Regions from separate parts of the Bacillus sp. 5w2 genome, predicted to be linked through region 4. Evidence: predicted binding sites of a transcription regulator. Region 4 holds the regulator's gene; each other region holds the start of a gene.

Region 1 (6,291 bases), on a different contig from region 4:
AGACCAGATGTAACGAAATTAAGAGAACTTGTTCAATTTCAAGCGACAGTAACGTGGGAACAAGGATTGAAAGAAACTATTAAATGGTTTCGTGAAGAAAACAATGGCTAAGTCGCTATCAATTATTATACCTGTATGTAATGAAGCGGATACGATTTCAGACGTTATTCAATCGGTAAAAGGATTAAATCCAGTAGAGATTATTGTAGTAGCAAACGGTTGTAACGATAATACAGAAGCGATCGCTGAGCGTTTAGGATGTAAGGTAATCCGGTATAAGGATTCACTTGGTAACGATGTTGGCCGTGCGGTTGGTGCAAAACACGCGATAGGTGATGTATTACTATTTATAGATGGAGATTTTGCTATTCAAACTTCAAAATTACAATTATTCCTGAATCCAATTTTACATGATCAGGCCGACATCGTTTTAAATAATTTGGACGCATTATTTTTAAAGAAACAAAAACCGCACTCCGTGACAGTATGGCGCCAAATATTAAATGCAATGTTAGAGCGTGAAGAGTTAAAAATTGATTCTTTATTATCTGTACCTCATGCGTTGACGAAAGAAGTTGTTCAAAGCATTGGATATGAATGTTTTGTTAATCCTATTGTGGCTCATTTACGCCTAGTACAAAGCAAATGGAGAATTAGTCGTCATTGTGCAATTGACGTTATTACCCCGAATAAATTTCGTCCGACCGAGCACGCTGCGTATGGCACGGGTCTTTCCCCATCTGAAAAACGGATGATAGGTGATCATATAGAAGCAGTAGCGGAGCGGATAGTAGGCAGTGATGAGCGCGGAGGGTATGATGACGGAAATAGGAAAAGAGAGTGTGTCTATCATACTTTAAGTTTCAAAGATTTTTATCAAGGATGGGGCGTTACATCTAAGTTGTATAAAGGGAAGCAATTATCGGTCATTATTCCTGTACAAGATGAAGAGAAAACAATTGGAAACGTTATAGAAGAGCTTCGCAAAATTGAAGCTTTTGAAATTATCGTTGTTGTAAATGGTTCGTCTGATAAAACAGCAACGATTGCAAAAGACAAGGGAGCAACAACAATTGTATATAAAGAAGCACTTGGAAACGATGTGGGGCGTTCACTTGGAACTTATTTTGCAAAAGGGGATATTATGTTGTTTATAGACGGTGACTTTGTTATTCCGGCTAGGGAATTATATCCTTTCGCAAAAGCTATTGCAGATGGAATAGATGTCGCATTAAATGATCTAAATCATTATTTAGATTTAAGAGTACCGCTTCATCTTGTAACTGCATTTAAATATGCATTAAATTTAGCTTGTGATAGAAAAGATCTAGGAGTAGGCTCTCTTATCGCTGTACCGAATGCGTTTAGCCGTAAGTGTTTGAAAGAAATCGGGTATAGATCTTTACTGTCACCTTGTGTAGCACAAGTGAAAGCTATTCTGTCAGGATTCGAAATTGCATGTGTAAGTCGTGTAGAGGTCGATAAGATGAACCGCATTCGTCCCAGTGAACATTTTGCGAAAATAGGCCATCCTCCAGCTGTCTTGCGAATTATAGGTGATCATATAGAAGGATTGGAGCAATTAATTGTATTAGAAGGCAGTCGTGGTGGATTCTATGATGGGAATAGAAAAAGAGATGTTTTAGAGTAGTAACAAAAAAAGTGTACAACATATGTACACTTTTTTGTTCTGTTATAAAAACTATAACAGATTAGGAGATAAGAGTATTACAGCTCTACAATGGGTATTGTTCTTCTATTACAAAATAGGACTCGTATATAAGGATACCAAAAAAATACAATTAAGGAAAGGGTTAATTATAAAGACTTTTAAGTGAAGTTAATACTATGTATATAGTGGTTTGCTCAACATTTCACAAACATGTCACAACTATTTCGTTCACTTTCGCAAAAAAGTAGTATTCTAAGTGTGTAAGCTGTTATATAAAAAATCTTAGTCCTGTACTAATCAAAAATGGAGGAGATTAGGATGACTCAAGTATTAGAAAATGTTAAAAATGCATGGGAAAACTTTAAAGGTGAAAAATGGAAAGCAGAGATTGATGTTCGCGATTTCATTTTAAATAATGTAAACGTTTTCGAAGGAGACGAATCTTTCTTAGCGGGAGCAACTGAAGCAACGAAGCAACTTTGGGATCAAGTAATGGATTTAACAACGAAAGAACGTGAAAACGGTGGCGTTCTTGATATGGATACAAAAATTGTTTCTTCTATTACATCACATGAACCAGGATATTTAAATAAAGATATTGAAAAAGTAGTCGGTTTCCAAACTGAAAAACCATTTAAACGTTCTTTACAACCATATGGTGGTATTCGTATGGCGGAACAAGCTTGTGAATCTTATGGATACGAAATGGATAAAGAACTTAGTCGTATTTTTAGAGATTGGAGAAAAACTCATAACCAAGGCGTATTCGATGCATACACACCAGAAATGAGAAATGCACGTAAATCAGGCGTTATTACTGGTCTTCCAGATGCATACGGACGTGGGCGTATTATCGGTGACTATCGCCGCGTAGCGTTATATGGTATTGATCATTTAATTGAAGCGAAAAAAGCTGATTTAGATTTAACTGGCGGTGTGATGAGCGAAGATACAATGCGTTTACGTGAAGAGTTATCTGAGCAAATGCGTGCACTTCAAGAATTAAAACAAATGGCTGCTTCTCATGGCTTTGATATTTCTAAGCCAGCAACAAATGCACAAGAAGCATTCCAATGGTTATACTTCGCATATCTGGCAGCAATTAAAGAGCAAAACGGAGCTGCAATGAGTCTTGGACGTACTTCTACATTCTTAGATATTTATATTGAAAGAGATTTAGCAAATGGTACTTTAACAGAAGAAGAAGTACAAGAAATTGTAGATCACTTTATTATGAAATTACGTCTTGTGAAATTTGCAAGAACACCTGATTATAATGAATTATTCTCTGGTGACCCAACTTGGGTAACTGAATCTATCGGTGGTATGGCATTAGATGGTCGTCCTTTAGTAACAAAGAACTCATTCCGTTTCTTGCATACATTAGATAATTTAGGACCAGCTCCAGAACCAAACTTAACAGTTCTTTGGTCAAAACAATTACCACAGAACTTTAAAAACTACTGTGCGAAAATGTCTATTAAAACATCAGCAATTCAATATGAAAATGATGACATTATGCGTGCTGACTACGGCGATGACTACGGAATTGCTTGTTGTGTATCTGCAATGAGAATTGGTAAACAAATGCAGTTCTTCGGCGCACGTGCAAACTTAGCAAAAGCATTACTATATGCGATTAATGGTGGTAAAGATGAAAAATCTAAAGCACAAGTTGGTCCTGAGTACGCACCGATTACTTCTGAAGTATTAGATTATGAAGAAGTTATGCATAAGTTTGATATGACAATGGAATGGTTAGCGGGTCTATACTTAAACACATTAAATGTTATTCACTACATGCACGATAAATATAGCTATGAACGTATTGAAATGGCACTTCATGATACAAATGTTCTTCGTACAATGGCAACAGGTATCGCGGGTCTATCTGTAGTAGCAGACTCTTTAAGTGCAATTAAACACGCAAAAGTAAAACCAATTCGCGATGAAAACGGTATTGCAGTTGATTTTGAAATCGAAGGAGATTTCCCTAAATACGGTAACAATGATGATCGTGTAGATGAAATCGCTGTAAATCTTGTGAAAACATTTATGAATAAACTTCGTAAACATAAAACATACAGAAATTCTGTTCATACAATGTCAATCTTAACAATCACATCTAACGTTGTATACGGTAAGAAAACTGGTAACACTCCAGATGGTCGCCGTACTGGAGAACCATTTGCACCAGGTGCGAACCCTATGCATGGACGTGATACAAAAGGTGCATTAGCTTCATTATTATCTGTAGCTAAATTACCATATGAAGATGCACAAGATGGTATTTCTAATACATTCTCTATTATTCCAAAAGCACTTGGTAAAGAAGATGATGTACAAGTACGTAACTTAGTATCAATGCTTGATGGTTATGCAGTAAAAGAAGGCCATCACTTAAATATTAACGTATTTAACCGTGAAACATTAATGGATGCAATGGAACATCCTGAAAAATATCCACAATTAACAATTCGCGTATCTGGTTACGCTGTAAACTTTATTAAATTAACTCGTGAACAACAAATTGATGTAATTAACCGTACAATGCATGAAAGCATGTAAGTGAAAAAGGTGTCCCTCTGCATTTTATAAATAGCAGAGGGAGGCTGTTTCAATAAAGGAGGAAGTAACATGGTAAAAGGAAGAATTCATTCTGTAGAGTCTTGTGGTACTGTTGATGGCCCAGGAATTCGTTATGTCATATTTACACAAGGGTGTTTATTACGTTGTCAATATTGTCATAATGCTGATACGTGGGAGATCGGTAAAGGAAAAGAAATAACAGTCGAAGAAGTAATGCAGGATGTGACATGTTACCTTCCTTTTATTGAAGCTTCCGGAGGCGGTATAACAGTTAGTGGTGGGGAACCATTATTACAGCTAGATTTCTTAATTGAATTATTTAAGAAATGTAAAGAAGCTGGAATTCATACAACAATTGATTCTTCGGGTGGTTGTTATTCTGAAGAACCAGAATTCCAAAATAAGCTAGATATTTTAATGGATTACACAGATTTAGTTTTATTGGATTTGAAACATATTGATTCAAAGAAACACCGTAAATTAACAGGGAAACCCAATGAACATATTTTACAATTTGCTCGTTATTTATCGGATAAAAATAAACCGATTTGGGTACGACACGTATTAGTTCCTGGTGTTACGGATAATGAAGAGGATCTACAAAAACTATCTAGCTTTATTCAAAGTCTGTCTAATGTTCAGAAAGTTGAAGTGCTACCATACCATAAGCTTGGTGTATATAAATGGGAGGCACTTGGGCATAAGTACCCACTTGTGAATGTAGAACCACCTACTGAAAAAAATGTAGAACAAGCAAGACATATTTTACAAGTAGTCTAATCCAAATATTGGATTAGGCTTTTTGCTTTCTTTACAATAAAACCTAGAGTATATATATATAAAAGAGTATACTGAAAACAGAATATCCATATTTTTGTAAGGAATAAGTGGAGAAATTTACATAATTGTAAAGGGAAATCAAAATAGTAAAAAGAATTAAGAAGTAAAAGAGTGAGTATCATGGAATAGAGAACATTTGTAAGTTATTGCGAAAGCTCTTATAGGAAAGTATAATGTAAAGATATGAGCACAGATAGGATTAAGGGGTCAATCTTATATGCTTTGCATATCCACGACAGGTACATAGCTGAAAGAGAAGTATTAGAATCTGTTTATGTAATTTTTAAGGAAAATGTTTTTCCTATTGTCGTATATGCAATATGGAGAAACAATAAGCTAGGAGTGGATTTGTTTGATAAAAAACCCCAAGGTTTTAATATTAACTGCACATTACGGTAATGGTCATGTGCAAGTAGCGAAAACATTAGAACAAACATTTCGCCAAAAAGGAATTAAAGATGTAATTGTATGCGATTTGTTCGGAGAATCACATCCAGTTATAACCGATATTACAAAATATTTATATTTAAAAAGTTATACAATCGGAAAAGAATTATACCGCTTGTTTTATTATGGCGTAGAAAAAATTTATGATAAAAAAATAGCATCTTGGTATGCGAATTTTGGAAGAAAACGTTTGAAATTACTTTTACAAGCAGAGAAACCGGATATTGTTATTAATACCTTTCCGATTATAGCTGTACCAGAATTAAAAAAGCAAACAGGTATTTCAATTCCTGTGTATAACGTATTAACGGATTTTTGTGTGCACAAAATATGGATTCATCGGGAAGTAGATCGTTATTTTGTAGCAACTGATCACGTGAAAAAAGTTATGATTGATATTGGTGTGCCTGCGGAGCAAATTGTTGAAACTGGAATTCCAATTCGTAGTAGTTTTGAGTTAAAGATAAATCCAGACATTATATATAATAAATATCAGTTATGTAAGAATAAAAAGATTTTACTAATTGTAGCAGGTGCTCATGGGGTATTAGGAAGTGTAAAAGAACTATGCCAATCATTTATGTCAGTACCAGATTTACAAGTAGTTGTCGTTTGTGGGAAAAATGAAGCGTTAAAACAGGATTTATTAGGGATACAGGAAAAAAATCCTGATGCATTAAAAGTATTTGGCTATGTTGAAAATATTGATGAATTATTCCGTGTTACTTCTTGTATGATTACGA
Region 2 (6,291 bases), on a different contig from region 4:
TAATCAACATGCCATCAGATGCTAAAAGCTCATACATTTCGTCTTCGCTCGCATCTTTTAACTTATCTTTCAGACCAAGTTCACGGTAACGCATTCCACTTGTATTAAAGAATTTTTTCAATGGTAATTCACTTTTTTCATGTAAATTACGTAAATCTTCTTTTGATGGTGGATTTTCAACAATATGAATCATCTCATATGCTACATCGTTTGCCTCAAACCATTTCTTTGCTTTTTGACATGTGCCACACTTTGGATATGAATAAAATGTTACTGTCATAAATTCACCTACTTTTTTACTAACCTTTACCTTTATCATATAGAAAACGTTTTATTATTTCAAACGATTATTCGCTAAACTTTTACTTATTTCGTGATAATTTTTAATAATCCTGCAAATTTTTCTTATTTTTCCGCCATTTGTTAAGAAAAAAATAAATATATAATTTTTTTTAGATTCTTCTCTCATCCTTCGCCGAACATATATCTTAAACTAACGTTTGATTAACTCCTTATATTTCTTTGTTAGCCCTTGAGCTGTATCAGTTTCTTCCTACCGAACATACATCTTAAACAAACGTTTGATTAATTCCCATTTTTCTTTGTTAGCCCTTGAGCTGCATTGTTTTCTTCCTACCGAACATACATCTTAAACAAACGTTTGATTAATTCTCATTTTTTCTTTGTTAACCCTTGTGCTACATCGATTTCTTCCTACCGAACATACATCTTAAACAAACGTTTATTTAAAAAATAAGAAGCCTCGTTTACAGGCTCCTTCATCATCTATTCAAATAATCTGCAATTGTTTGAAATACTACGGTATACATATTATGAATACTTTCTTCAGTATTTCCACCATTGGACAAACCAACTGCCCATTGTTGCCCTTCACCACTTCCAATATTTGCAAACCCTTGCGTATACATAGCATTTACATCTTTTCTTGCACTGTTATACTCTATCCCTTTTGTAGTAAAAATTGAATATGATTTATCTTGTAAACCGATAAAAAACACTGGTTTCTTTAGCGATGAAAATACATTTTTATACTGATCTGTTGAGGCTTCTTGAAAGTGATCTTTCATTATTAGAAAACCATCCACTTCCTTAGATTTCTTTTCCAGTTCCTCTAACTTCATTTCCTCAAACTTTATATTCCTAAACGTATCTTTCGGCTTTTCTCCAATAACTCCAATTACGAGTGCTCTTCCGTTATATTCTAATTTCTCTCCTTCTTTATTCTTTGCACACCCAGCACCTACTAGGCATATCAATATAAAAAATAAGAAATACGATAAACGCTTCATTTAGCACCCTCCCCTTCTTTTCAGTCAAGTGACAAAAACGTAAGGTGAATTCAAGAAAATGTAAGTAAAATCGATAGCTCAAATTACGTTTCTATATTATAATCAATTGAATTTACTTACATTACTAAACATAGGAGATTATCATGAAGAAATTTAAACTTTCATCTTTTCTTCCGTTAAGTTATATACTTCTACTCGTACTCGTAAGTCCCCTTTACGATGTATTAAATAAATCGACTGTACACGCAGTAGATGTCACAACTGTAGTAGATGATTGGATTCCATTTGTGAAAGCATTTATTATTCCTTATTTACTTTGGTTTCCTTACTTATACGGCGCACTTATTTATTACTGCTTTGCGAATCGAAAACAATATTATGTCACTTTAAGTAGTATCATTCTTGGAAAACTTGCTTGTTTTTCTATTTATTATTTTTGGCAGACAACTGTACCACGTCCAACAGTCGTTGGATCAGACGTATTTTCCGAACTAGTTCGCTATATTTATAGTATCGATCAACCGGTAAACTGTTTCCCTAGCATTCACGTTCTTACTACCTTTGTCATTATGCTAGCTGCCTTTAAACGTAGAGAACAACATGCTTTTGAATATTATATCCTTACGTTCTTCGGTACGCTTATTATTTTATCAACGCTATTTACGAAGCAACACGCATTTGTAGACGCCATTTCTGGAATGACGCTTGCAAGCATACTTTACTTCGGCGTTCAGCTTTTATTAGCAAAAGAAACCGTACGTGTTCCAGTAAAACAAAATCAAAAAATGTAAAAAGCAGACTGTGGCTTCCAGTCTGCTTTTCTCTATATAAAAGGAGATTTTCAATTTAAGATTGCGGTACAGTCATATCACCAGAGTGAATACGACCTGCTTTTTTAAGAGCAATGTAAAGTATATAAGAAACAGCTACTGGAATGATGATATAAGTGATTACCATCGCTGGGACAACTTCCCATCCTTCGCTGGAAATTAAATTAATTGGTGCGATAAGAGAACTTAATCCAAGACCTGCAATTTCTTTTCCTGCTTCCAGTTGGAAAATTAATGCTGATACAGGACCAACTATAGCACTGGCGACGACTGTTGGGACGAGAATCATTGGATTTTTAGTGATATTTGGCAACTGTACTTTCGGAGTACAAAGAGCTTGAGCTAATATACCACCTAAATTATTTTCTTTCGCTGAGATGACAGAGAATCCGATAAACTGAGCTACACATCCAGCAAGAGCAGCACCGCCTGCAACACCGTCTAAGCTAAGTGCGATCGCTAACGCAGCTGATGAAGCTGGAGAGATGAGTAATAGTCCCCAAACGACTGCAATGACGATAGAAGCGATAAACGGGCTACCAGCTGAACTATCTTTAATAAACGCTCCAACTGTGTTTAACACAGGAGTAATATTATGAGACAACCAAATACCGACTAAACCAGAACCTAATATGGCCGCAAATGGAACGAGCATCATATCTAACGCAGTTTTTCCACTTAAACGTTTACCAATATATACAGCTAAAGTCGCTGTTAATAATGCACCGATTGGCTCACCTGTTTTAATGATTAGGCCTGCTTCAGTAATTGAAATGGATCCGGCACCAATTGCCCCAGCTACCATAGCCGAGAAGATTACAAGACCGTTTGCACCGAGCATAAAAGCAATTCCGGCACCAATGGCTGGTGCCATAAGTGATTTTGCAACAACTCCGATTGTAATAAGCAATGGAATATCAACAATTCTTCCTATATTTTCGATTAGTAAACCAATTCCAAGGGATACGAAAATACCTTGTGCGATTCCAGCTGATGCTTTAAATACACGAGACATTATATATTCCTTCATTTGTTTCACCTTCTCCTATAAGTTAGTAACCAATTGTTTTCATATAATCACGTAACATATCGTTTGATTTTGCGAATCGAGATTCTTCATCCTCTGTTAAATTTAGTTCTACAATTTCTTTCATACCATCTCTAGTAATAATAGCTGGTACTCCTGTACAAATATCATATTCACCGTACTCACCATCTAAAATGGCTGATACAGCAATTACACGGTGATCATCATTAAAGATTGAGCTCGCAATATACGCTAGAGAATTTCCGATTCCGTAATAAGTAGTACCTTTTCGTTTATAAATTTCCCATCCAGCTTTTGCAGTCTTCTCAACAATTTCATCTAAATCTATTTCACCAAATTGGTCTTTTTTCTCCTCTAAAATTTGTAGAATCGGCTTTCCACCAACAGTTACGTGAGACCAAGCAACCATTTGAGAATCACCATGTTCTCCTAGAGAATACCCATGAATACTACGAGGATCTACATGTAACATTTCAGATAAAATTGTTCGTAAGCGAGAAGAATCTAGTGATGTACCAGTACCGATCACACGATTTCTAGGTAATCCAGATAATTTCCACACTTGATATGTAATAATATCAACTGGGTTCGATGCAAGTAAGAAAATACCATCAAATCCACTTTCCATTACGCCGCCAACAATACTTTCCATAATCTTAGCGCTCGCTCCTAAAGTATCTAAGCGACTTTGTCCAGGTTTTGGTGCTGGTCCTGCTGTAATAATAACGATATCCATATCTTTGCAGTCTTCATAGCTTCCTGCATATACTTTTGTTCTTGTATTTGTAAAGTTAATGCAGTGTGATAAATCCATTGCTTCCCCAACTGCACGTTCATGATTTATATCAATTAATAATAGTTCTTCGCAAATGCCTTGATTCACAATGGAATATGCACAACTTGATCCAACTAATCCAGTACCGATAATTGCAATTTTTCTTGTATTTCTTTTCATAGCAATCTCTCCTAATTGATCATATATTTCTTTTGTTCTTTACACTCTTAATTATAGAGATTCCCACGATAGAAACCATGGATACTTTGTGAAATATTGAACAAACTTTTGTCCTTTTTGTGAATTGTTATATTACATTTTCGTCATATTTGTTACAACTTGAAAAATATTTATTATATATTTATTGACATGCCCAAAACAAAAAAACGAGCGACTTCATTCGCTCGTTTTTTTATCCCCTTATTCCGCACTTAATTGACCTTTTAATTGCTGTACAATCATTGGGTTAGCAGGTGCAGCTGGCTTATAATAACTCTTTTGCTTTGCGTACTCATACATATTACGTTGACGCATCTCATCTTGATTACGAATTTGGATTAACGTTTGATGTAACTGTTCATTATCAGACTGAGAAATATAATTTGCATAACTTGTTAAACTTGCATTCAATCCTGCTAAATAATCATTTACCATATCTTTTTCATTCATCTGTCGCTTCCTCCTATCCTAGGAAAGTCATTAATTTCTGTTTCGTATTTCGTGCATCTTGCGCATCCTTTTGTAGCATTTGTTTCAGTTGTGGATCTGTACAAGCCTGTGCATACTGGTCTAATTTATTAATAATTGTTGCATGTCCACCAATTAAATGGCGTAAGTTTTCTACTTCAAGCTCTGTTAAATTTTGCATAGAATACTCCTACCTTTCTTTATTCGTTCACTGTTAGTATTTAGCTCTTTTTTGATTGTATACATGAATTAGCTTTTTCACGTGCATACAAAATAAAAGATGAATAGCTAAGCCATTCATCTTTTATACTGGTTATGTATTTATTTTTATAGAGACACAATCATACTTATACTCACAAGTAAGTTCCATACAATGTGTAAAATAATACTAGGTATAATAGATTGCGTCTTTTTGTATAACATTGCAAATACCATTCCCATAATCGTTGCCGTAATTAGAAGACCTCCATGAAGAATTCCAAAAATGAAGGAAGAAATAATGATACCAACTAAAAAATTATATTTCTTTTCTAAAAATCGATATAAAATACCTCGAAATAGAATTTCTTCTTTAACCGGTGTAATTATAGCAACACTTAACACATATATAATACTTTGTATGCTATTTTGAATCCCGAAGCTCCCTAATTGTTCCTTCTGTTCTGCTGCACTTTCAAAACTAAACACATGTAACGTTAAATATTGTGATAACGCAATGACTATAAAACCAATTAATAGATATAAATATGTCTTCCCATTCTTCAAAACGGATACATCCCAAATAGATTTAATAAAATGAAGAACTGGTTTATAAGCTAATAAAACGATAGCAACAACAGCTGCATCAAATAAGAGTAAATAATATCCTTCTAAATTAGTACTTAATACTTCTTCTCCATAAATCTCAAAGGCTAAACCAAGGAATAATCCTCCTAGGAGTGAACTCCCTATAATCATTGCTATCGTTACAAATAGATTTTTATATGTTATATTCTCTATTTTTCTTTCCACACTATACGCTTCTAAAACTGTTTTACTCACAGTATCCCTCCAGTTATTCTCATTTATCTTAATAAAACCCTTTAATTGAAATATAAAGATAATATAACAAAATTTCCAAAAAGAATAATATGCAATTTTACATATTATGAAAACTTTATATTTTATAGTTTTAGGAATAGGATTGCTATGCAATAATTATTATATGAAATTTCAAAAAACACTTCCTATCCACCATAACCCTCGCATCATATAAAACTTATTAGTTAAAGGAGCAATGAACATGAAAACACATGACTTCCTTACAGAAATCCAGAAAGGTTCTGAGCCTAGTCCATATCAAGATCCTATCGCATTTATTTTCGTTTGCCTTTCCTTAGCCATATACACATTTTTCAAACCAGCTAAATAATATCATTTAACAAGAAAGAGCCTCTAAACCATTAGAGACTCTTTTCCAGTTAATATCTTCTTTTTAAAACTACGATAGTTAAAGCATAAGAACAAAGTACCCCTGCTAATAAAAATGCATTTGCTAATTTATACTGTTCACCTGTCAATGAATATAGATTCCCAATTAAAAAGATAACTAAATATAGAAATAAAAATACAAACAATGAAATTTTAGCTGCATTCCCTGTA
Region 3 (6,291 bases), on a different contig from region 4:
GTGAGCCCACAATATCGATGAGCGCTTAATAGGCATCGTAATGAAACGTGCCATCAGCCCACTCTTTACATCCGTAAATAGTCGCACGGAAGTGTAAGCTACACCGGATGCGATAGCCATTAGCAAAATTCCCGGCAATAAATAATTAACGTAGTTTTCCGTTCCTGTTTTTATTGCGCCGCCAAACACGTAGACAAATAATAGCATCATCATAATCGGTGTTATCGCTACCGTAATAATTGTATCCGGACTGCGCATAATGTTACGCATTAAGCGCCCTAGTAATACCCCTGTTTTGCTTTTCATTTACATCTCCTCCTTTTTACCGATAATCGCAAGGAAAATCTCTTCCAATGTCGGCTGCTTCTCTATATACTCTACTTTTGCTGGTGGGAACATCTCTTTTAGTTCAGCAAGAGTACCTGTCGTAATAATTTTCCCGCCATGCAAAATAGCGATACGGTCTGCCAATTGTTCTGCTTCCTCCAAGTACTGAGTCGTAAGCAAGATCGTTGTACCGCTACCGGCAAGTTCCTTGACTGTATCCCACACTTCGATTCGCGCTTCCGGATCAAGTCCAGTCGTTGGTTCGTCAAGAAAAATAACTGCTGGCGCCCCAATCAAACTCATCGCGATATCAAGCCGGCGCTTCATCCCGCCTGAATACTGATCTGCCCTTTGGTTTGCCGCATCAGTCAGGCTAAATCGTGCAAGTAGATTGTCAGCAACTTGAGCGGGATTGGAAACACCACGTAACCTAGCGATCATTATCAAGTTTTCCCTTCCAGTCAGCATGCCGTCTAAAGCTGCGAACTGTCCTGTCAAACTGATGCTTTGACGGACATAATCTGGTTGACGCTGGACATCAAATCCGCAAATACTTACTTCACCATCATCTTGTTTCATTAGCGTCGAAAGGATGTTGACCATTGTCGTCTTTCCCGCTCCATTTGAGCCTAGCAGCGCGAAAATGGAGCCACGCTGCACCTCAAAATCCACCCCTTTTAAAACTTCCTTGTCTTTAAAAGATTTTTTTAACCCTTTTACAGAAATTGCTGTATTGCTCATACTTTTTCCCCCTTATAAAAATTGATTACCTACACCCTCTATTTAGTACCACTGATAATCTGTATTACTTAGTACTGGTTTAAAAATATAACTGAATAGCGATGGCGGCAGTTCACATTTGTAACCAGCTAATCAGTCGGTATTACTTATTGCATTTATTTTTTTCTCAATTTCTTCATAATACTTTCATTCAAATCCTCACGATACTTAGAGACATACGTTTTAGCGTTTGCCACTAGTTCGTCAGCAAAGGATGCCACATCTTCCCCAGTAATGTCTAGCACTTGTCTGCCTTCAGCTGCACCAGCTTCAAACAAATCGATTAATTCATATTGTATGTGCAGCATATCCATTCCATTACCCGCTGAGAAATTCCACATGTAGTTTTGAATTTTTTTAAACACAAACTGATAGTCCTCTGGCAGTGCTCCAACACGTGCCATCATCATTTTATACTCTTTTTTATCACCAATTAATTTTTTGAACATTTCCAACATCTTATTTTCCTCCTTTTTTATAAAGCAGAACAAGAAACTCTCCAAATATGAGCCGGAACATTTTATATTATGAGGCTAGTTTGACTTCAAGACGTTAATTTTTGAAGATACAAAATCCCATTTTTTCCAAAACAATTCAAGCTCCTGACGGCCATCCTCATTTAATGAATAAAACTTACGAGGCGGTCCCATATCTGATGGTTTCTTTTCAATATTCACAAGCTTTTTCTTTTCTAATCTTACGAGGATGGTATAAACCGTTCCTTCTACTACTTCGGTAAACCCAAGATCATTCAGGTGACGGGTAATCTCATAGCCATACGTTTCACGGCGGCTAATGATTTCCAGCACACACCCTTCCAGTGAACCTTTCAGCATTTCAGTTAAATTTTCCATATTATGATCCTCCTTTACCCCCTATTCTGTCTGACTTATATTCAGTATTACAGAGTACTAAGGCGAATTTTTACTGAATAGCTTTTGAGTAAAACTATACTATTCAGTATTACTTATTACAACTACATTGTATGACTAAGTAGTGGTAGATGTCAACTCATTTTCAAATTTTTTCTAAAATCCGCTATTACCTATTGTTTACTGAAAATATTTTGAGAAACAACACTACTCAGTATCACCTACTACAACTACATTGTATGACTGAGTAGTCGTAAATGTCAACTCGATTTTTATATTTTTCTAAAATCAACTATTACCTATTAGATACAGCCGATTTTCTTTTGGAAGAAATTTCGCCACATACCTATCCCGCTAAGAAAAAAATACCCCAAAACAAATATTCTACATTTTTGTTTTGGGGCGCTATAGGCTAGCTCTTCTTATTAATAAAGACAGAATTATTCTTTTGTTACGATAACATCATATCCATATCTTCCGCTGCAGTTGTAATGAGTTTTAAACCGAATGTTTCTTGTAATACATCAAGCACGCCAGGTGAAATAAATTCAGGCGCCTTTGGACCGATACGAATATCTTGAATTCCAAGACTAAATAGCCCAAGTAAAATAGCAACCGCTTTTTGTTCAAACCATGATAAGACAATACTTACTGGCAATTCATTCACTTCACATTGGAAAGCATCTGCTAAAGCGGCCGCTATTTTCACTGTAGAAATGGAATTATTGCATTGTCCTAAATCAATGTAACGCGGAATCTCCGTACCAGGTACAACACCATAACTCACATCATTAAAACGGAATTTCCCGCAAGAAGTTGTTAAAATAACCGTTTCTGGCGGAAGCGACGTTGCTAATTCACGATAATATTCTCCGCCTTTTCCCGGAGCATCACAACCTGCGATGACAAAGAAACGCTTAATCTTTCCTTCTTTTACTGCATTAATAATTTCCGGAGCTAATGATAATACTGTATTATGATGAAACCCTGTTACTAACTGCTCATCCGACTCCATATGTACTTCTGGAAGTTCAAGCGCTTTTTGAATCAATGGTGCAAAATCATCATTTTCAATTTTTTGTACACCCTCTAAACCGGCAATATCATATGAAAAGAATCGATCAGAGTATGACCCTTTAATTGGCATAACACAGTTCGTTGTTGCTAATATAGCACCTGTAAATTTTTCGAAAAGACGTCGTTGATCATACCATGCCTTACCGATGTTTCCTTTTAAATGTTTATATTTTTTCAGCTGCGGATAACCGTGTGCTGGTAACATTTCAGAATGCGTATAAATATTAATTTCTTTTCCTTCTGTTTGCTTTAATAACTCTTCTAACGCAAATAAATTATGACCAGTAACTACAATTGCTTTACCTTCTACATGGTTTTGTGTAATTTGAACGGGCTCTGGAACACCAAAGTGATTCGTATGCGCCTCATCTAACAACTCCATTACTCGTAAAGCCGATTTCCCTACTTTCATAGCCATATCAATATGTTCTTGTTCATTAAAGTTGGAATTTGTTAATGTCATATACAGTGCTTCTTGCGTCGTAGCATCTACAAATGCATCCGTATACCCTAGCTGAGCAGCATGCGTACGATAAGCTGCAATTCCTTTTAGCCCAAACACAATCGTATCTTGTAAACTTGCTATTGTTTCATTTTTACCGCAAACACCTATTACTTTACATCCGCCTGTTGGCGTTTGTTCACATTGATAACAAAACATGATCATCCCACCCTCTCCCAATCATTCCTTACAAATCAAGCATAATACCCATTAGGAAAAAAGGATGTGATATCAATCACAATAATATATAAAAATTTGTGACAGTTCATATTGTTGACATAATATTTTTATTGACTCTAAAAACATTACTGAAAAATGCACATCTTTGTTGGTACTTTCAAATAGCTAGTTAATAGATTTAGAGAACTATTAACTAGCTATTTTTGATTAAAGATTCTATGGGAAAGTTCTTTATTTACAATACATTTACATTATCTTAACATTGTTTACATTATTTATATGATATATTTATATAGAAAATACTTAAGAAATTTCATTTACATTGTTATCTTTATAATCTCTGATCTGATTGATAAGAGATTATGTTATATTTTCATACCAGGGGTGAATGAGGATGACTGAAACTTTAAAAACACTTATAATGCTCGATATTACTTACGTTGTTATAGCAATTATGACGGTACTGGTATTTGTATACTTGGAATTAAAATCTCAGTAACGTATGCAGGCATAATTGATAGCTTCGCATTTAAATATAGCTAGAAGAAAGCGAGGAGAAAATTGTTTCTCCTCGCTTTTATATTCCCATAATTTCTTATTTCAACAAATCCAATGTATGTAAAAGTAACCCTCTGTCCCTTACTTCTCCATGACCAGGCACTACTGCATTTATGTTCCCATATCGCTTCAGCACATTTTCAATCGATGTAGACCATTCATTTACATAGGCATCAGCGACATTCCCTAAATTTTTAGCTTCCGCAGATTTCACTAAACAACCTCCAGCTAAAATGTTATATTGCGGTAACCATACAACGATATTATCTTCTGTATGTCCTTTCCCTGGATAAAACGTTTCTACTTTCATATTTCCAAACTTCAAATTCGTAATAGTTTGTAAATCTCCAAGTGGTTCTTCATATCCATTTTTCTTTGCTAGTTCCGCAGTCAATGCTGTACTATGCGCTTTAATGCCTCTTTCTTTCAACGTTTTTATTCCGCCAATTCGATCAGCGTGCGCATGTGTAATAATAACATCCGTTACGCGCTTCTTAAATTTCTTTTCTACCATCTCTATTAATTCCTTCGTTAACTTATCATCCCAAGAAGAATCGACAAGTACTAACCCTTTAGAAGTAGTAAGAACTAGACCGTTCGAAGGAACTGCTTCCCCGTTAAAATAACCTAACTCCGTATGAACCCATACATTTTTGTTTAACTGAGAAATTGAAATGGTTCCTGTCTCATTTTTTATTACGTTTTGCTCTAGCTTTTGTTCCGCTTTCACAGAAGAAATTACACTAACAAATTGAGTTGTTCCTAGTAAACTAACACATACCCCTAATTTTAATAATGTATTCTTTTTCATTTTCTCCACCCTTTCTTTCAAACGAAATAGTTATTACCTATATTAGACAATTCATCTCAAATGTTTGTTCCATCTTTTTTTTACATATTTTTCATACCATTAATAAAAAGCGCACAAAATTTTGTGCGCTTTAAAACTTAACCTTTTATTCCATAATTCTCAAACTCTTCCTCATTCCCATAAAATAAATTCAAATCAATATACTTTTCTTTTCCATTATAACCATTTAATCTCCCGCGATTCGTGTATTGCCAAAACGTCCATTTTCTCTCATCTGATAAACTTGGTTTTGTAAAGACACTACGAATCCATATATCACATTGGGGATACGCATCCTTTATATACAGATCATATGCCTCTTGAGTTGCATACAATATTACTTTCTTGCTGTAATGTTTTTCTAGCATTTCAACCATGACCGACAACTCTTTCGCAACATCTTCACGCTTAGGCGGATTATCTTTTTTATTAGCGTAAAACTCAACATCAATTACGGGTGGCAATGCTTGTTTATATTTTGGAACAGTTCGTATATATTGCTCTGCTTGAGTTTCGCCTTTACTTTCAAAACTAAAAAAATGATACGCTCCGATGCGCATACCTGTCTTATTCGCATTCGTCCAATTTTTCGAAAAGTACTTATCCACAAACGCGCTTCCTTCAGTAGCCTTTATAAACGCAAACTTCATATTTTGCTTTTCCAACTCTCTCCAATCTATATCTCCTTGATATGACGCAACATCTACACCTTTTATTTCATACTTATCCGCACTTATTTGATTCGGAATAAATATGCCTTGAAATACTAAGTAGGCGAAAACACTCATTACACTAATTAAGGTAAAGACTCCTCCTATAATAAGCTTCTTTTTCATTCGTATCCCCCATCTTTACACATTAATATTCCACTTACCATTCACGTTTTTTATTAATCATCATTTTTTCTTCAAATGCCTTATCTAAATCAATTTCTAACTTATTTGCTAAATCACATACATTCCAAATTACATCAAACATTTCTAAACCAATCTCTCTTTTCGAATCTTGTATTTTATCACGCTTTAATATCACTTCCGCTAATTCACCCAATTCCGCCATCGTATACATCGTACGCTCTTCAATGGTTGTATCTTTAAATCCTTTTTCTTTACTGAAATTTGATACATATCTCTGGAATTCCACAA
Region 4 (6,291 bases):
TAAGTGAGGTTTATATCGTAGGTAGCATACTTACATGTTATCCTACCTTATCTCATACACTAGAGTTAGAAAGGATGGTTAAACCATTTGAAAAAACAATATTGGTGGGTTATCGTTACATACATTTTAATGCAGTTATCATCCATTGCTGGATTACCACTTCTGCTGAAAACTGGACTTTATGATAACAGGGGATTTACTAGAGAAGAGAAATTTCAACTCATAACTGGACACTGGGCAATCATTAGCTTCTTTATTGCATTATGTATCGTACTTTGTTTACTTAAAGCTGATATTCGCGACAGACATTTAGATACAAAGCGCTCTACTGTTCCAGCTACGATTGGTTGGATTTTTATCGGATTCTTCTTAGCATTTTTCTCGCAAAGTATTGCCGGTATGATCGAAATGTATGTATTAGGTATTAAACCTGGATCTGAAAATACAGCGAGACTTATGGATATCGCAAGAACGACACCTTGGTTCCTTATCGTTATATCTATAATAGGACCTATTTTGGAAGAAATCGTATTTAGAAAAATTTTATTTGGTACACTGTATAAGAAGTTTAATTTCTTTATTGCTGCTATCATTAGTTCTCTCGTATTCGCAGCAATTCATTTTGATTTTACTCACTTATTGGTATACACTGCTATGGGGCTCGTATTCGCCTTTTTATATGTAAAAACGAAGCGCATTATCGTTCCAATTGCAGCCCATGTTGCAATGAATACATTAGTTGCAATTGCTCAAGTTTTAGTGAGTAATGAACAAATTCAAGAAATGATTAAAGAAGCTGAAAAAATGCAAGGCTTTATCGGAGGATTTTTAGTATGAGAAACTCGCCATTATTCATGGCTGCATTGTACTTCCTTCTTGGATGTATCTTTACACGCTTCGCCATTACGAACGTAACAGATACAATCTGGAATATGTGGACAATACTATTTGCAGTTATGGCAACAATTGATTTTAATTTGGCACTTCGCCTTATCTTAGTTAAATTCACAAAGAAAAAATAATAATAAAACGCAGAGGTCGCTTCCTCTGCGTTTTATTGTGGATAATTCTTCAAAAAGTAAACAAGTGTTTGTAATTCTACTGCTAAATCAATATGATGAATTCTTATATTGTCTGACACATTTAAGCGCGCTGGTGTGAAATTTAAAATACCATGCACGTTCGTTTCCGCTAATCTATCTGCTACAGATTGTGCTACTGTAGCGGGTACTGTTAATATTGCCACTTGTATATCAGTTGATAAACGTTCTTCTAATTCATCTAAATGATATACAGGAATGCCCCCGATTTCTGTTCCGACTTTCTCTTCACTAACGTCAAACGCCATTTCAATTTTTGTATTATTGTTTTTCGTGAAATTATAATGTAAGAAAGCGGTCCCTAAATTACCTACTCCAATAAGTGCTACACGTGTTATATCATCTTGGTCGAGTGTTTCACGGAAAAATGATAATAAATAATTTACGTTATATCCATAACCCTTTTTCCCTAACGCTCCAAAATATGAAAAATCTCTTCGAATCGTTGCGGAATCAACCTTTACCGCTTCGCTCAATTCAGCTGATGAAACACGTTGCTTACCAGAAAGAGATAAGTTTTGGATAAATCGATAGTATAGAGGCAATCGTTTGGCAGTGGCCTGTGGAATTTTGTGCTGATCCATATAACCTCTCCTCTCTTCCTATCTTTATTCATATGCTTGAATCAAATACAGAAGTTTAGCACTCATGAATTTCCCTGTATAATAAAGAAAAGAAGTATTCTCTCTTTATTTTAAACTATACACTATTTTTAGTATGATTGAGAAATATAAACATGGCAAAGTTAAGAAATTATTTGAGGTGAAAACATTGATTTTATTACAAGTAAACGCGCTTTCGAAATTATACGGTGCAGAAACGATTCTTGCAAACATAAAATTGGAAGTTCAAACGAAAGATCGTATCGCATTAGTCGGACGAAATGGAGCCGGAAAATCTACATTATTAAAAATAATAGCTGGTGAGCTATCCCATGATGGTGGCGAAATTATAAAACCGAAAGATGTCTCCATCGGATATTTAGCTCAAAATACCGGGTTAGAAACATCTTTAACAATTTGGGATGAAATGTTAACCGTCTTTACACACTTGCAGCAAATGGAGACAAAACTTCGAAGGCTAGAGCAAGAGATGGGAAAAGAAGAAAACTTTTCAAACGAGGCTATATATGAAAGATTATTAGCTGATTACGATCAATTACAATTAGATTATAAAGATCAAGGTGGCTATCAGTACGAAGCAGATATTCGTTCGATTTTAAGCGGGCTTGGCTTCCCAGTTGAAACGCATCAGACGACGATTTCTACATTAAGCGGTGGACAAAAAACACGATTGGCTCTCGGTAAATTATTATTAACGAAACCGGACTTACTTATTTTGGACGAGCCTACAAACCATTTAGATATCGAAACATTAACATGGCTTGAACAATATTTACAAGGCTATCCTGGCGCAATACTAATCGTTTCCCATGACCGTTATTTCTTAGATAAACTCGTTACACAAGTATATGAAATTTCGAATAAAGAGAGCAGACGATTTGTTGGTAACTACAGTAAATATTTAGATTTAAAATCAGCGCTATACGAGCAAGAAATGAAACGTTATGAAAAGCAACAGGATGAAATTGCTAAGCTTGAGGACTTCGTTCAAAAAAATATAGCTCGTGCATCTACGACAAAACGTGCGCAAAGCCGTCGTAAACAATTAGACCGAATGGAATTATTAACAAGACCATTAGGTGATTCTAAGTCAGCATCCTTCCACTTCGATATTGAAAAACAAAGCGGAAATGATGTTTTACAAGTAAAGGATGCAACCATCGGCTATGATGAGGATCCGATTATTGAACATGTAACAATGCGCTTAACTCGCGGGGATAGTGTTGCTTTAGTTGGACCGAACGGAATCGGGAAATCCACATTGTTAAAATCACTTGTGAATAAGTTACCTCTACTAAATGGTGATGTTTCTTTCGGATCCAATGTCTCTGTTGGCTATTATGATCAAGAACAAGCTAACTTAACATCTTCTAAGCGAGTTTTAAATGAATTATGGGATGAATATCCATTGCAGCCTGAAAAAGAAATTCGCACGATACTAGGTAACTTCTTATTCACAGGAGATGATGTATTAAAGCCCGTATCTTCTCTTAGTGGTGGACAAAAAGCTCGATTAGCTCTTGCAAAACTTATGATGCAAAAATCGAATTTATTAATTCTCGATGAGCCTACGAACCATCTCGATTTAAATAGTAAAGAGATTTTGGAGAATGCTTTAATTGATTACCCAGGAACTCTTCTATTCGTATCACATGACCGCTACTTTATTAATCGTGTAACGACAACTGTTATTGAGTTATCAACAGAAGGTGCACAGGAATATCTAGGGGATTACGATTACTACGTTGAAAAGAAGAATGAGATGATCGAACGTGCAGAATTTGAACAACAAGAACAGCAAGAAAATCAGGCACCTGTTCAAAAAACTGTAGCTCAAGAAAAATTAAATTATCTCGAAGAAAAAGAGCGTAAACAATTAGAGCGTCAACGCACTCGGAAAATTGAGGAACTAGAACAAAACATCATAGAATTTGAAGAAGAAATTGCTACGTTAGAAGATCAACTTTGCTTACCAGAAATATATGCAGATTATGAAAAGGCTAGTGAAATTACAACGAAAAAGCAAACACTACAAGAGCAACTGGAAGCTTGTATGGCAGAATGGGAAGAATTGCATTTATAAAAGTATTGATAAAGAGGATGTCTCATAAGTCGGGATTTTTGACTATGCGACATCCTTTTTATCTTCTAGTTGGAATCAACGTCATATTGTCAAAACGATTTTTTAAACAAATCAACGATTCGACACAAAATATCAATCTGCCGACAAAGTTTGACAATGTTAGCGACATCTATAATTAGAGCATATTTCAAAATGTTTTTTAAGGATATCTTCTTGTTTTTTATTTCCCAAAAAAGAATACATTTAAAGGTCAGACTTCATCTACTTTATCCACAAGTTTATGCACATATCCACCTTTATAAAATAAACCTCAAAATTACTTTTCCACATTATCCACAATCAACGAAAAAGTTATCAACATTTTATATACACAACAAAACCCACATTATCAACAGATAATATGGGTTTTATCCACAGGCTGTGGTTAATTTTGTGCATAACTATGCTTCAATATCTAATCCTGGATTTGCATTTAAAGCTAATGTAGCACGTTTTCCTTGTTCATATGCAATTGTACCTGCCGCTGCAATCATTGCCGCATTATCGGTACATAAAGATAGCGGAGGAATAATTAGCTCAATATTTTCTTTTGGCGCAAATTCTGCTTCCAAACGTGCGCGAAGTCCTTTATTCGCAGCTACTCCACCCGCAAGAAGCAGTTGCTTTACACTATACGCTTCTGCTGCACGAGATGCTTTCGTTACAAGCACATCTATTACACTCTCTTGGAAACTTGCTGCTAAATCTTCCGGTGCAATTTCTATCCCACGTTGTTTTGCGTTATGCACAGTGTTGATAACTGCGGATTTCAATCCACTGAAACTGAAATCATACGAATCAGGTTCTAGCCATGCACGAGGCAAATCAATTGTCGGCTTTCCTTCATGCGCAAGGCGATCAATATGAGGACCACCTGGATATGGCATAGATAACGTACGAGCTACTTTATCATATGCCTCTCCAGCTGCATCATCTCTTGTTTCACCAATTACTTCGAATGAACCATGTTCTTTCATATAAACAAGCTCTGTATGCCCACCAGATACAACAAGTGATAGTAGTGGGAATTGAACTTCTTTTACTAAACGGTTCGCATAAATGTGACCAGCAATATGATGAACACCCACTAGAGGAATATCATGTGCAAAAGCCACTGCTTTCGCTGCATTTACCCCTATTAAAAGTGCCCCTACTAAACCAGGTCCTTCTGTTACAGCAATTGCATCAATATCATCAAATGTGATATTTGCTTCTTTTAAAGCTTCTTCTAACACAACTGTAATTTCTTCTACATGATGACGAGATGCAATCTCTGGTACAACCCCGCCAAAACGTTTATGACTTTCAATTTGTGATGCAACGACATTCGCAATAATTTCCGTTCCATTTTTAACAACTGCTACTGCTGTTTCATCGCAACTTGTTTCAATACCAAGTATAATCGTATTTTTTCCCATTATATATTCACCCACATTACGAGACCATCTTCCTGATTGTCTGCATAGTATCGTTTACGAATTCCACCATTTTGAAATCCGTATTTTTTGTATAACTGTTTTGCTACTTCATTTGATACACGTACTTCAAGTGTCATCGTTTTTACCCCTAGGTCTTTCGCTTCGGAAATAACTTCTTTCAATAAAGCATCTCCTAGCTTTTGACCTCTGTATTCTGGCAAAATAGCTATATTTGTTATATGTGATTCATCAATAATTATCCACAATCCACAATATCCAACTACACGGCCATCTTTTTCTAGCACAACATAATGTGCATGTTCATTCATCGTTAACTCACGGTGAAAGGCATCTGCAGTCCAAGGAGTTGAAAAAGATGCTTCTTCAATAGCTACAATTTGAGCGATATCATCAAGTTCCATCTTTCTAAATATCATATCCATCTTCTCCAAGCTCCTACTTGTTTTGACTTTCTAACCACTTTGTTTCAGCTTCAGCTAAACGAAGATAACTAGGAACAAATGAATGTACATCTTGTTCTTCTTTTTGTAATCCTAAGAATGCTAACTCACTTGGTCTTGGGTTATTTTTAGTGAAAGGAGCAAATACAGCTTGATCGCCTAAATGTTCGATAATTGTTTCTTTGTGTAGTTTAACATCATTACCAATAAATAAAACAGGCTTTCCTTTATCTTTTAACATTTGCAACCAGTCTACAATAAGGATGATTCGGTCTTCTTCTATAGAAGTTAAATGCTCTCCTTCATATGTATATAAGCCCGTATAAATTTGTCCACGTCTTCCATCGAATAAAGGACAGATTAATCCATCAAAATTAGCACCGTTTGCAGCCACTACTTCTAAACTTGATACACCTACAATTGGTATTTGAAGTGACCAAGCTAATGTTTTTGCAGCTGTCACACCTATACGAACACCTGTATATGATCCAGGCCCAGCAGCTACAACAATTTTAGTTAATTCTTTCGGTTTTACACCGCATTCTTTTAACAGTTGTTCTACAGCTG

What was found. The regulator Rex, encoded in region 4, represses fermentation and respiration genes when NADH is low (regulators of the CRP and FNR family bind a similar motif). The targets are predictions, from matches to a motif close to TTGTGAAATATTTCACAA.
Region 1: the regulator Rex is predicted to act here: its motif matches at 1,863-1,880, upstream of pflB (formate C-acetyltransferase).
Region 2: the regulator Rex is predicted to act here: its motif matches at 4,230-4,247, upstream of ACXY7N_RS25745 (L-lactate dehydrogenase).
Region 3: the regulator Rex is predicted to act here: its motif matches at 3,782-3,799, upstream of hcp (hydroxylamine reductase).

What each region holds. Positions count from the first base shown of each region.
Region 1 covers NZ_JBTIWT010000007.1:25,929-32,219, reverse strand. Annotated here, with positions in the region: gene ACXY7N_RS14270 (UDP-N-acetyl-alpha-D-glucosaminuronate decarboxylase) at 1-111, shown strand, start outside; gene ACXY7N_RS14265 (glycosyltransferase family 2 protein) at 104-1,651, shown strand; gene pflB (formate C-acetyltransferase) at 1,991-4,240, shown strand; gene pflA (pyruvate formate-lyase-activating protein) at 4,310-5,041, shown strand; gene ACXY7N_RS14250 (diglucosyl diacylglycerol synthase) at 5,454-6,291, shown strand, end outside.
Region 2 covers NZ_JBTIWT010000021.1:77,688-83,978, forward strand. Annotated here, with positions in the region: gene ACXY7N_RS25725 (arsenate reductase family protein) at 1-280, opposite strand, end outside; gene ACXY7N_RS25730 (hypothetical protein) at 783-1,310, opposite strand; gene ACXY7N_RS25735 (phosphatase PAP2 family protein) at 1,454-2,101, shown strand; gene ACXY7N_RS25740 (PTS sugar transporter subunit IIC) at 2,157-3,170, opposite strand; gene ACXY7N_RS25745 (L-lactate dehydrogenase) at 3,193-4,143, opposite strand; gene ACXY7N_RS25750 (spore coat protein) at 4,384-4,632, opposite strand; gene ACXY7N_RS25755 (hypothetical protein) at 4,646-4,831, opposite strand; gene ACXY7N_RS25760 (CPBP family intramembrane glutamic endopeptidase) at 4,978-5,691, opposite strand; gene ACXY7N_RS25765 (hypothetical protein) at 5,933-6,061, shown strand; gene ACXY7N_RS25770 (DUF2178 domain-containing protein) at 6,111-6,291, opposite strand, start outside.
Region 3 covers NZ_JBTIWT010000004.1:228,934-235,224, reverse strand. Annotated here, with positions in the region: gene ACXY7N_RS10985 (ABC transporter permease) at 1-306, opposite strand, end outside; gene ACXY7N_RS10980 (ABC transporter ATP-binding protein) at 307-1,068, opposite strand; gene ACXY7N_RS10975 (DUF1048 domain-containing protein) at 1,224-1,565, opposite strand; gene ACXY7N_RS10970 (PadR family transcriptional regulator) at 1,641-1,961, opposite strand; gene hcp (hydroxylamine reductase) at 2,431-3,717, opposite strand; gene bla2 (BcII family subclass B1 metallo-beta-lactamase) at 4,334-5,107, opposite strand; gene ACXY7N_RS10955 (glycoside hydrolase family 25 protein) at 5,245-5,982, opposite strand; gene ACXY7N_RS10950 (MazG nucleotide pyrophosphohydrolase domain-containing protein) at 6,017-6,291, opposite strand, start outside.
Region 4 covers NZ_JBTIWT010000033.1:930-7,220, reverse strand. Annotated here, with positions in the region: gene ACXY7N_RS29765 (CPBP family intramembrane glutamic endopeptidase) at 88-837, shown strand; gene ACXY7N_RS29760 (YdiK family protein) at 834-1,022, shown strand; gene ACXY7N_RS29755 (redox-sensing transcriptional repressor Rex) at 1,055-1,684, opposite strand; gene ACXY7N_RS29750 (ABC-F family ATP-binding cassette domain-containing protein) at 1,872-3,806, shown strand; gene tsaD (tRNA (adenosine(37)-N6)-threonylcarbamoyltransferase complex transferase subunit TsaD) at 4,247-5,263, opposite strand; gene rimI (ribosomal protein S18-alanine N-acetyltransferase) at 5,263-5,706, opposite strand; gene tsaB (tRNA (adenosine(37)-N6)-threonylcarbamoyltransferase complex dimerization subunit type 1 TsaB) at 5,720-6,291, opposite strand, start outside.